2 regions of the Halomonas sp. YLB-10 genome follow, and region 2 is predicted to be linked to the other one. Evidence: predicted binding sites of a transcription regulator. Region 2 holds the regulator's gene; the other holds the start of a gene.

Region 1 (5,546 bases), on a different contig from region 2:
TGTCGATACCTGGAAATAACCATGGCGTCGATGGGGAAGACTTTCAACGGGGGAGACTTTCAATGGGGAGGCGAATCGATGGCGACGCCGCCCGCAGGCCAGTACCCTGTGCGTCTTTCCCTCACCCACCCGCTCAGGAGCAGCAATGAATCCTCAGGACCTGGAACGCCTGGTTACCTTGCGGATGCCTTTCGGCAAGCATCAAGGCACCTTGATCGCCGATCTGCCCGGGCCTTACCTGGCGTGGTTTGCCCGGGTCGGGTTTCCCCCCGGAGAGATCGGACGCCTGCTGGCGCTGATGCACGAGATCGACCACAACGGCCTGAGCGACCTGCTGGAGCCGTTGCGACGCCGCGGCTGAGCGGCGCCACCTGGCGGGGAGAACCGGTCGCCGTCGTCAGACCGCGCCCTTGTCGGTCGAGCTCAGACAGCGTCGTTGTCGGTCGAGGTCAGACAGCATCCTTGTCGGTCTCGCCGGTACGGCTACGAATAACTTGCTCCAGCGGGGTGGCTAAAGACAGCTGCCATCGTCGGTCAGACAGCATCCTTGTCGGTCTCGCCGGTACGGATGCGAATGACCTGCTCAAGGGGGGTGGCTGAAGACAGCTGCCATCGTCGGTCAGACAGCGTCCTTGTCGGTCTCGCCGGTACGGATGCGAATGACCTGCTCAAGGGGGGTGGCTGAAGACAGCTGCCATCGTCGGTCAGACAGCGTCCTTGTCGGTCTCGCCGGTACGGATACGAATAACTTGTTCAAGGGGAGTGACGAAGATCTTGCCATCACCGATCTTGCCGGTGTTGGCGACCTGGACGATGGCTTCGATGACCTGCTCGGTCATACCGTCGTCGACCGCCACCTCAAGCTTCACCTTGGGCAGAAAGTCGACCACGTACTCGGCTCCCCGGTACAGCTCGGTGTGGCCCTTCTGACGGCCAAAGCCCTTCACTTCAGTGACGGTGATGCCCTGAACACCGATCTCGGAGAGCGACTCGCGGACGTCGTCGAGCTTGAATGGCTTGATAATCGCGGTCACCAGTTTCATGGCGGGTTCCTCATCCTGTCCGTGTGGGGGCGGCGTCGGTCGTGCCTGGCGCCAACCCGTTGGCGGCGCGCCGTTGCGCCTGTCCTGACTAGTGTGACAAAGCATACCCCTGGCGAACAGCAATAAAAAAGGCCCCCGAAGGGGCCAGGAGGAGCACGCCAGCTCACTGGTGTCGCGGGTAAGCTCAGGCTTACTTCTTGGCGACGTTAAACTCGGGGTAGGCTTCGAGACCGCATTCGGCCAGGTCGACGCCTTCGTATTCTTCTTCTTCGCTGACACGCACACCCATGATTGCCTTGATGATCAGCCACACGACCAGGCTGGCGGTGAAGACCCAGGCGAAGATGCCGATGATGCCGAGCATCTGGGCGCCGAAGGTGGCGTCGGCGTTGTTCAGCGGGACCGCCAGGACACCCCAGATACCGGCCACACCGTGGGCGGAGATGGCACCGACCGGATCGTCCAGGCGCAGCTTGTCGAGGACCACGATGGCGACCACCACCAGGATGCCGCCGACTGCACCGATCAGGGTGGCGCCGAGGGCCGTGGAGGACAGCGGGTCGGCGGTGATGGAGACCAGGCCAGCGATGGCGCCGTTCAGGGCCATGGTCAGGTCAGCCTTGCGGAACCAGATCTTGGCCAGGATCAGCGCGGCGATGACACCCCCGGCGGCGGCAGCGTTGGTGTTCACCAGCACCTGGGCCATGTTGTTGGCGGAAGACACGTCGGAGAGCTTGAGCTCGGAGCCGCCGTTGAAGCCGAACCAGCCCAGCCACAGGACGAAGGTACCCAGGGTCGCCAGCGGCATGTTGGCACCGGGGATGGCGTAGATGGCGCCGTTCTTGCCGTACTTGCCCTTGCGCGGACCGAGCACCAGCACACCGGCCAGGGCTGCAGCGGCACCCGCCATGTGGACAATGCCGGAACCTGCGTAGTCGGAGAAGCCTGCTTCGGACAACCAGCCGCCGCCCCAGGTCCAGTAGCCGGAGACCGGATAGATCACGGCGGTCATGACCACGGCGAAGGCCAGGAAGGCCCACAGTTTCATGCGCTCGGCGACAGCGCCGGAGACGATCGACATGGCGGTGGCCACGAACACGACCTGGAAGAAGAAGTCGGCGCGGGCCGAGTAGTAGGGCGCGTCTTCACCACCTGCCAGCACCGCATCGACGCTGTTTTCGGCGCCGATCAAGAAGCCGAGGTTGGGGATGAAGCCGCCGGCGTCGGAGGAGTACATCAGGGCGTAGCCCACCAGCAGATACATGGTGCAGGCGACCGCGAACAGCACGATGTTCTTGGTCAGAATCTCGGCGGTGTTCTTGGCCCGGACCAGGCCGGCCTCGAGCATGGCAAAACCGGCGGCCATCCACATGACCAGGGCGCCGCAGATAAGGAAGTAGAAGGTGTCCAGCGCGTAGCTGAGTTCACTGATATCGACCATGGAAGTGTCTCGCTATATTTTTATCGGAAGTCGGGTCAGGGGACGGGGATCAGACCGCGTCGGAGCCGCGCTCGCCGGTGCGAATGCGGATGACGTCTTCCAGCGGCGTGACGAACACCTTGCCGTCACCGATCTTGCCGCTGTTGGCCGCGTTGCAGATGGCTTCCAGCACGCTGTCCAGTCGGGCCTCGTCGATCGCAACCTCGACCTTCACCTTGGGCAGAAAGTCGACGACATACTCGGCGCCGCGGTATAGCTCGGTGTGGCCCTTCTGGCGGCCGAAGCCCTTGACCTCGGTCACTGTGATGCCCTGGACGCCGTTGTCGGCCAGCGCCTCGCGGACGTCGTCCAGCTTGAAGGGCTTGATGATGGCGGTGATCAGTTTCATGGCATGGCTCCCTACGTGCATAAGGTGGCGGCTTGTTTCCGCTCGGTGCATGGATATCTATGCATAGCGATATACGTGCCATAAATTTAGCAAAATCTTTGTTTACAATGGTTTGTGGTTGTTTTTGAAAGCGAGAGACGAAAAACACCCGCGAGTTTGCGGCACTGCATCAAAGTTAATGCACTGTTTTGGTGCTGGCGCGTATTAGTGGTGCGTCATTGGCGAGCATGTTGTGCTGGGTGGAGCAATGGGTCGCGTGCTGCGTCGCGTGCCGGTTAGCCTGTTGGTATCAGGGAGTCGCCAATGCGCCGGGCGTCGCTGGGCAAGGGCCACGAAGCATGCGTTGGGCGCCCGGCTTGCGTATCCTGTCGGCAACGGAGTTCCCATCGACGTTTCAAGGAGAGCCATCATGGTCAGTCAGGATCGCATCAGCCGTTTGGCACAGCAGATCGGCGAGCGCTTGCAGGGCGCCTCCCAGGCCCCGGAAGACATCCAGAAGGGGGTCCAGCAGGTGGTGCGTGGCGCCTTCGATCGTCTCGAACTGGTGTCACGCGAGGATTTCGACATCCTCATGGACGTGTTGCAGCGCACCCGCTCCCGGGTCGAGGCGCTGGAAAAGCAGGTAGCGGCGCTGGAGAGCCTGGTCGAGGAACGTGCAGCGCCCGCTGGCGAAACGGCCGCGGCGCCTGCCGTGGCCGAGGAAGCCGCCGAGGTACCGGTGCCGACGGTGCGTGAACAGAGCAAGCAGGACGAGGCATCGAGCGGTTCAGCCGACAAGCCCTCCGCCTGAGGCTTCGGACGCAGAACGTCACAAGATATGCCGGCCCGCCCTGGCGGGGGGCCGGCATGCGGCGCCGGTGAGGTCGGCGTGCTCTACTGGTCATGAGCCTTCCGTCAGGCAGGGAGCCCATGACGCTTGCCATCATTGCCACCCGTGCGGGACTGGGGCTGGACGCCCCCGAGGTGCAGGTCGAGGTACACCTGGCCAACGGCCTGCCGGGCATGACCCTGGTCGGCCTGCCCGAGACCGCAGTGCGCGAAAGCCGCGAACGGGTGCGCAGCGCCCTCGCCACCTGCGGCCTCGACTACCCGCTACGCCGTATTACCCTGAATCTTGCTCCCGCCGATCTGCCCAAGGAGGGTGGACGCTTCGATTTGCCCATCGCGCTGGGTCTGCTGGTGGCTTCCGGCCAGTTGCCCGCCGCCGCACTGGAGGGTGTCGAGTGCGCCGGCGAACTGGCCCTCGATGGCCGGTTGCGGCCGGTAGCCGGCATGCTGCCCTTCGCCATGGCCACCCGTCAGGCCGGGCGGCGCCTGATCCTGCCCGAGACCAACGCCGATGAGGCGGCCCTGGTCAATGGACTGGAGGTGCTGCCGGCGGCGCACCTGCTCGACGTCGTCGCCCACCTGGTCGGGCGCATTCCCCTCGTTGCCCACCCACCCGCCGCACCGCCGCAAGACGGGCCTGCGGCGCTGGATCTGTGCGATGTGCGTGGCCAGTATCAGGCCCGGCGAGCGCTGGAAGTGGCGGCGGCGGGTGGGCACAACCTGTTGTTTGCCGGGCCGCCCGGCACCGGCAAGACGTTATTGGCCAGCCGACTGCCCGGGCTTCTGCCGCCGCTTGGCGATGACGAGGCGCTGGAGGTAGCGGCGATTCGCTCGGTGTGCGCGCTTCCCCTGTCCGATGGCTTTGGCCGTCGTCCGTTTCGCTCGCCTCACCACACCGCCAGCGCGGTCTCGCTGGTCGGTGGCGGCTCGCGTCCGCGGCCCGGCGAGATCTCGCTGGCCCATCGCGGCGTGCTGTTTCTCGACGAGCTGCCGGAGTTCAGTCGCCAGGTGCTGGAGGTATTGCGCGAGCCGCTGGAAAGCGGCGAGATCCATATCGCCAGGGCCAGCCACGAGCGGCGATTTCCTGCTCGTTTTCAACTCGTTGCCGCGATGAATCCTTGCCCCTGCGGCCATCTGGGGGATCCGCGTCAGGACTGTGTATGTACCGCGTCCCAGATCCAGCGCTATCAGGCGCGCCTGTCCGGCCCCCTGCTCGATCGCATCGACCTGCAGGTGGAGGTGCCGGCGCTGCCGGTGGAACAGTTGACTTCGCATCAGCCGGGGGAAAGCACCGAGATGGTGCGCCGACGCGTGATGGCGGCGCGTCAGCGTCAGCAGCAGAGGGGAGTGCTCAACGCCCAGCTCGCCGGGGCCGCGCTGGAGCGAGCCTGCGCCCTGGAGGTGGCCGAGCGCACCTGGCTGGCGCAGTCGCTTGAGCGCCTGCGGCTGTCCGCCCGGGCCTACCACCGGGTGCTGCGGGTGGCGCTGACCCTGGCCGACCTGGCCGGGCGCGAACGTCCGTGCCGTGACGACCTGATCGAGGCCATCGGCTATCGCCAGCTGGATCGGCTGTTGAAGCACTACTGATGGCGCGGCAGGGGAGGGGCGTCAGTGACGTGGCTGCCTGCCTGCTGGCCACCCCAAGCTGCGCTTGAAACAGCATCTCCTAGAGTTCGGGGCGGTGGTGTAGCCCCACAAATTCAAGGCTTGCACGTGGAATGCGTAGCACTGGTTAGTGCAGCACGCCGAGTGATGGGGCTGGGGCCGCAGTATTGAGAAGATAGGCGGTCTCAATGAGCAAGTGCAACACCTGATCGATCAGGTACGCTATCGCTATGACTCATTG
Region 2 (5,546 bases):
GAGGGCACAAGGAGGAGCGGTTCTTCCTTAGGGATGCTGGGCTCAGGGATGCTGGGCGTCGACACGTTCGAGAAAGCGCTCGAACAGGAACGCCTCGTCGTTTTTCAGCGAGCGACTCAGACAGTCGATGAACTCTCGGCGCGGATAGGTGAAGACCCGCGGCGCCTTGTAGGCATCCAGATCGATGGCGATCACCTCTCCGTCGACGACCAGGAAGTTCTCTGTGTGCAGGCCACGACAGTGGATACGGTCACGGTACAAGGCTTCGAGAATGTCCAGGTAGCGGTTCTGCAGTTCCGGAGAGTCGAGGACCAGCTTTTTAAGCGCGATGCCGTGCACGTTGGCGGTGACCAGGCGATAGCGCTCTGCCGACAGGATTTTCGGTGTGGCGATACCCAGTCGCTCCAGTCGGCCGGCGACATAGCGAAAGTTGTGGCCGGGGTAGCGCCGGATGCCCAGGCGGTAGCGCCAGCGATCGCTGGTCTTGGGCGTGAAGGTCTTGATGAAGGCGTCCTGGTCCGGATCGTAGTGGACCTCGGTGTACTTGCCGGTCTGGATCAGTTGCATGGCGTCCTTGGCAGGCAGGGGGTGGCGGTCAAAACAAGGAGAGGGAAGACGTCAGGCGTCTTCGTCGAAGCGTGCGTCGAACAGTGCCTCCAGAGCGTCCAGCACCGCGTCCGCGTCCTTGCCTTCGGCCTCCAGGGTCAGCTCCGTACCGCAGGGGGCGGCCAGCATCAGCAGCGACATGATGTTGGCGGCGTCACCCGAGCGGCTGCCATGGTGGACGGTGACGGTGGCGTCAAAGGGTTGGCAGCAGGTGACCAGGCGTGTCGCGGCGCGTGCATGCAGGCCACGACGATTGGTCAGGGTCAGGGTGCGTCGGGCCACGCCTAGAGTCCTCCGCTGTCCAGTCGGCGTTGCTGGCCGAGTTCGCGGTGGCGTAGACGGACGCGGGGATGCTGGTCGGCCAGGGCCGAGGCGATTCCCTCGGCCAGGTAGACCGAACGATGCTGTCCTCCGGTGCAGCCCACCGCCACGGTGAGGTAGCTGCGCTGGCTTTGCTGATAGCGCGGTAGCCAGGTGCGCACCCAGGCGAGAATGTCGCGTTTCATGTCGGCGACGTCCTGATAGCGTTCGAGGAAGTCGATGACGCTGGGATCGCAGCCATTGGCATCACGCAGCGATGGTTCCCAGTAGGGGTTGGGCAGACAGCGGGCATCGAACACGATGTCTGCATCCGGCGGCACGCCACGCTTGAAGCCGAAGGACTCCACGGTCAGGCTCAACTGGCCGCTGCGGTGGTCGGCGACCTGTTCGGCGATGCGCGAACGCAGTTCGTGTACCGACAGGCGAGAGCTGTCGATGACCAGATCGGCCAGGTCTCGAATGCCCGAAAGGGCCTTCTGTTCGGACTCGATGGCTTCCGCCAGGGTCATGTCGCTATCACGGGTCAGGGGGTGACGGCGCCGCGTGTGGGAATAACGCTCGAGCAGAATTCGCGCATCACTGGTCAGGTAGACCACCTGGCAGTCGATCGGACTCTGCTTGAGGGACGCCAGCTGGGCGGGGAAGCGTTCCAGCGCCTCAGGCAGGTTGCGGGCGTCGACGCTGACGGCGATACGGCGGGAATGACCGTTTTCCAGCTCGTCCACCAAGGCGCCCAGCAAGGTCGCGGGAAGGTTGTCGATGGCGTAGAACCCCAGGTCCTCCAGGGCCTGAAGGGCCACGGACTTTCCCGAGCCGGAGCGACCACTGATGATCACGAGCTGCATGTCCTGTCTCCTTGGGCAGGCGTCCATTGCTGATGGCCTAGGCAAGGCCGCGATCAGGAGGGAGTGTCGTCCCCTGGCGCCTGTTGGCGGATGGCTTCCTGCAGGCGCTCGTGAAGCTCGCGCTGAGAGCTGGCGTGGCGCAGACGGTGACGTGTGTCGGCGTCGTTCATGACGCCAGCGACCTGGCCGAGCAGGGCAAGATGGGCGTCGTCGGCCTCTTCCGGCACCAGCAGCACGAACACCAGATCGACGGGCTCACCATCGATGGCATCGAAGTCGACAGGTTCCGCGAGTTTGAGGAAGCCGGAGATGGGCGCCTTGCAGTGGGGGTTGCGGGCATGGGGAATGGCGACGCCATTGCCGATGCCGGTACTGCCCAGGCGCTCACGTCCGATCAGCCGACTGAAGACCTCCTGGCTGTCCAGGCTCGGGGTGTTCTGCGCAATGAAGGTGCTGAAAAACTCCAGCACCCTCTTCTTGCTGCCTCCCGGGACATCGAACAATGTGCGCTCGGGAGGGAGAATGGCTTCCAATGTCATGAGAGTCAGCGAATTCCGGCGCCTTGGGCGCGGGCTTGGGATTTTTCCTTGTGCTTGACCAGCTGGCGGTCCAGCTTGTCGGCAAGGGCGTCGATAGCAGCATACATGTCGCCGTCCTGCGCTTCGGCATGCAGGTCGGCACCGGCGGCGTGAAGGGTGCAGGCGGCCAGCTGGCGTTCCTTTTCCACCGAGAGGGTCACCTGGACGTTGGTGATGTTGTCGTAGTGGCGCTCCACACGGGCGAGCTTCTCTTGTACGTAGTCACGCAGGGGATCGGTCAATTCGACGTGGTGGCCGGTGATGTTGACTTGCATGACAGGCTCCTTGCTCTTTCGGGTGGTGGCTTGATTGTAACCCTTTTTCCGATCCTGCAAACCCCCTCGACGCTACGCAGAAAGACGCAGATGTCATGCGAAATTTCAAGTGCTTGCGCTTTCCCGATAACTAGGCTAGCGACGCCGCAGCGCAAGGCCTCAGCGCAGTCGCTTGCGCTCGCTGGAAGACGGAATATTCATGGCTTCCCGGTACTTTGCCACGGTGCGTCTGGCGACATTGACACCGTCTTCCGCCAGCAATTCCACCAGTTTGCTGTCCGACAGAGGTTTGCGGGCAGGTTCCTTTTGAATCAACGATTTGATCATGGCGCGGATGGCGGTACTGGAATGGGCGTCGCCATCCTGGCCGACCTGGCTCGAGAAAAAATACTTCAACTCGAACACGCCGCGAGGCGTGTGCACGAACTTCTGGGTGGTCACGCGGGAGATGGTGGACTCGTGCATCTCCACCTTGTCTGCGATATCGGCCAGCACCAACGGTTTCATGGCCGCTTCTCCCTGCTCGAGGAAGTCGATCTGACGCACCATGATTTCCCGGCCGACCTTCAGCAAGGTGTCGTTGCGGCTGGACAGACTCTTGATCAGCCAGCGCGCCTCCTGCAGGTGGTCCTTGAGGAACTGGTTGTCCTGGCTCTTGTCCGCGCGCCGAATCAGCGCAGCGTAGTCGGGCTGGATGCGCAGTCGGGGCATTGCATCCGGGTTGAGTTCAACGCGCCAGCCCTCTTCGGTGTGGCGTACCACCAGGTCGGGAATGACGTAGTCGTTATCGCTGTCACCGAACTGGCTGCCGGGACGTGGGTCGAGGCTTCGGATCAGCTCGATGACGCTGTCGAGTTGGTCGTCATCGAGTCCTAGCCGGCGCTTCAGCAGACGTCGGTCGCCGCTGGCCAGTGCCTCGAGAAACTGTCTTACCAGTCGTCCGGCCTGGGGCAGCAGGACGGTATCGCGAGGCAGACTATCCAGTTGCAGCATCAAACACTCGCGCAGGTCGCGGGCGAACACTCCGGTCGGTTCGAACTGTTGCAGCCGAACCAGCACCGCCTCCACCTCGGCGAGGGGAGGGGGGCGACGACCGTCTTGCTCGAGCCCCTGGGCGATGTCATCCAGTGTCTGCTCGAGATAGCCGTCGGCGTTGACCGCGTCGAGCAGGCTCTCGGCGATCAGGCGCTCCTGGTCGCTGACGTCGAGCATCGCCAGTTGCCAGCTCAGGTGGCTGTGCAGTGACTGGGAGCTTGCCTGGCGCTCGAAATCCGCCGCCTCGCCACTGCCGGCGGGGGTGGTGCCCAGGTCCTGGTAGGTGTCGGACCAGTCGCTGTCCACACTGAGTTCCGAGGGAATCTGATCCGCCCAGTCATCTTCCGCGGCTTCCCTGGTCTGCTGTTCGCCGAACTCGTCCTCGAGTTCGAGCATGGGGTTGGCCTCCAGCGCCTGCTGGACCTCCTGGCGCAGGTCCAGAGTCGAAAGCTGCAGCAGGCCGATCGCCTGTTGCAGTTGCGGGGTCATGGTCAGCTGGGTACCGATGCGCAGCTGCAGTGACGCCTTGAGGGCCATGGGTCGGGATCCACCAGTGTTGTCGAAAGGCTTTACCCTAACGACGAGTCATCAGACATGCAAGCATCTTGCCAAGTTGGTGTTTTTTGACCTGTGGGAGGGAGTGAAAAGGTCGATGTGGAACAACTTGGTAGGGGGGGAGGTGTTTCTTTCGAGGGAGGCCCTGTGTGCAAGGTGAGGCCGACCCTTTCGGGGCCGGCGCTTGGATGCTGATGCTGGCAAGTGTTGCGGCCGCTTGAGGCGACTGCGGCTGTCGGGCGGCCCTGCGGTCTAAAGGCGGAAGTTTTCGCCCAGGTAGACCTCCTTGACGCGCTGGTTGGCAAGGATGGACTCGGCGCTGCCCTCGGCGATGATCTGGCCGTCGCCGACGATGTAGGCACGATCGCAGATATCGAGGGTCTCGCGCACGTTGTGATCGGTGATCAGGACGCCGATATCGCGGGCCTTGAGTTGACGAATGATGGACTTGATCTCGCCCACCGAGATCGGGTCGACCCCGGCGAAGGGTTCATCGAGCAGGATAAAGGCCGGCTCGGTGGCCAGGGCGCGGGCGATCTCGACCCGGCGCCGCTCCCCGCCGGACAGGCTCATGCCGGGGTTGTCGCGAATATGGCTGACGTGGAAGTCCTCGAGGAGTTGCTCGAGACGTGCTTCTCGGCCCTCGCGGTCGAGGTCCTTGCGGGTCTCGAGGATCGCCATGATGTTGTCGGCCACCGACAGCTTGCGAAAGATCGAAGCCTCCTGAGGCAGGTAGCCGATACCGGCCAGCGCGCGCTGATGCATGGCCGCGCGGCTCAGGTCCCGATCATCGATGCTGATGCTGCCGGCGTCGGCTCTGACCAGGCCGACGATCATGTAGAAGGAGGTGGTCTTGCCGGCCCCGTTGGGGCCCAGCAGACCGACGATGCTGCCCTGCTCGATCGACAGGCTGATGTCCTGGACGACGCGACGCTTCTTGTAGCTCTTGGCCAGATGGCGAGCGTGGAGAGTCTTCATCAGTTTCCTTGGCTTTCCGGCTCGAGGGTCATGCGAATGCGCTGCTCGCCCTGGACGCCCTGGGCGCTGGAGCGGGCCTGGACCACGCGGCGATCGAGGAAGTACTCCAGATAGGCACCGTCGAAGGTGTCATTGGCCTTGTGCAGCTCAGCCTGGTCGATCAGCTCCATGCGGCGTTCGGCCACGTGGTAGATCACCTTGCGGCCCCAGCCCTTGACCACCGGTTCTTCCGGGGATGGCTTCTGCTCGAGGTAGGCACGTGAGCCGGTCGCGGTCGCCAGTGACAGTTGTCCTTGGTCGTTGCGCTGGATCTCGACGCGTTCGCCGGTGAGGATCATGCTGCCTTGCACAAT

Evidence for each region. The regulator sigma-54, encoded in region 2, starts transcription at its own class of promoters, with help from an activator protein. The targets are predictions, from matches to a motif close to TGGCACNNNNNTTGCTNT.
Region 1: a site for sigma-54 is predicted at 2,936-2,953, ahead of EBB56_RS12045 (P-II family nitrogen regulator). Genes of this name have one in related genera too.

What each region holds. Positions count from the first base shown of each region.
Region 1 is NZ_RRCU01000005.1:139-5,684, reverse strand. It holds gene EBB56_RS12060 (DUF3820 family protein) at 146-361, shown strand; gene glnK (P-II family nitrogen regulator) at 705-1,043, opposite strand; gene EBB56_RS12050 (ammonium transporter) at 1,234-2,484, opposite strand; gene EBB56_RS12045 (P-II family nitrogen regulator) at 2,534-2,872, opposite strand; gene EBB56_RS12040 (accessory factor UbiK family protein) at 3,282-3,662, shown strand; gene EBB56_RS12035 (YifB family Mg chelatase-like AAA ATPase) at 3,782-5,287, shown strand; partial or broken gene EBB56_RS12030 (helix-turn-helix domain-containing protein) at 5,536-5,546, shown strand, end outside.
Region 2 is NZ_RRCU01000004.1:145,244-150,789, forward strand. It holds gene EBB56_RS10570 (hypothetical protein) at 43-567, opposite strand; gene EBB56_RS10575 (HPr family phosphocarrier protein) at 619-888, opposite strand; gene rapZ (RNase adapter RapZ) at 891-1,772, opposite strand; gene ptsN (PTS IIA-like nitrogen regulatory protein PtsN) at 1,826-2,311, opposite strand; gene hpf (ribosome hibernation-promoting factor, HPF/YfiA family) at 2,317-2,625, opposite strand; gene EBB56_RS10595 (RNA polymerase factor sigma-54) at 2,785-4,197, opposite strand; gene lptB (LPS export ABC transporter ATP-binding protein) at 4,468-5,193, opposite strand; gene lptA (lipopolysaccharide transport periplasmic protein LptA) at 5,193-5,546, opposite strand, start outside.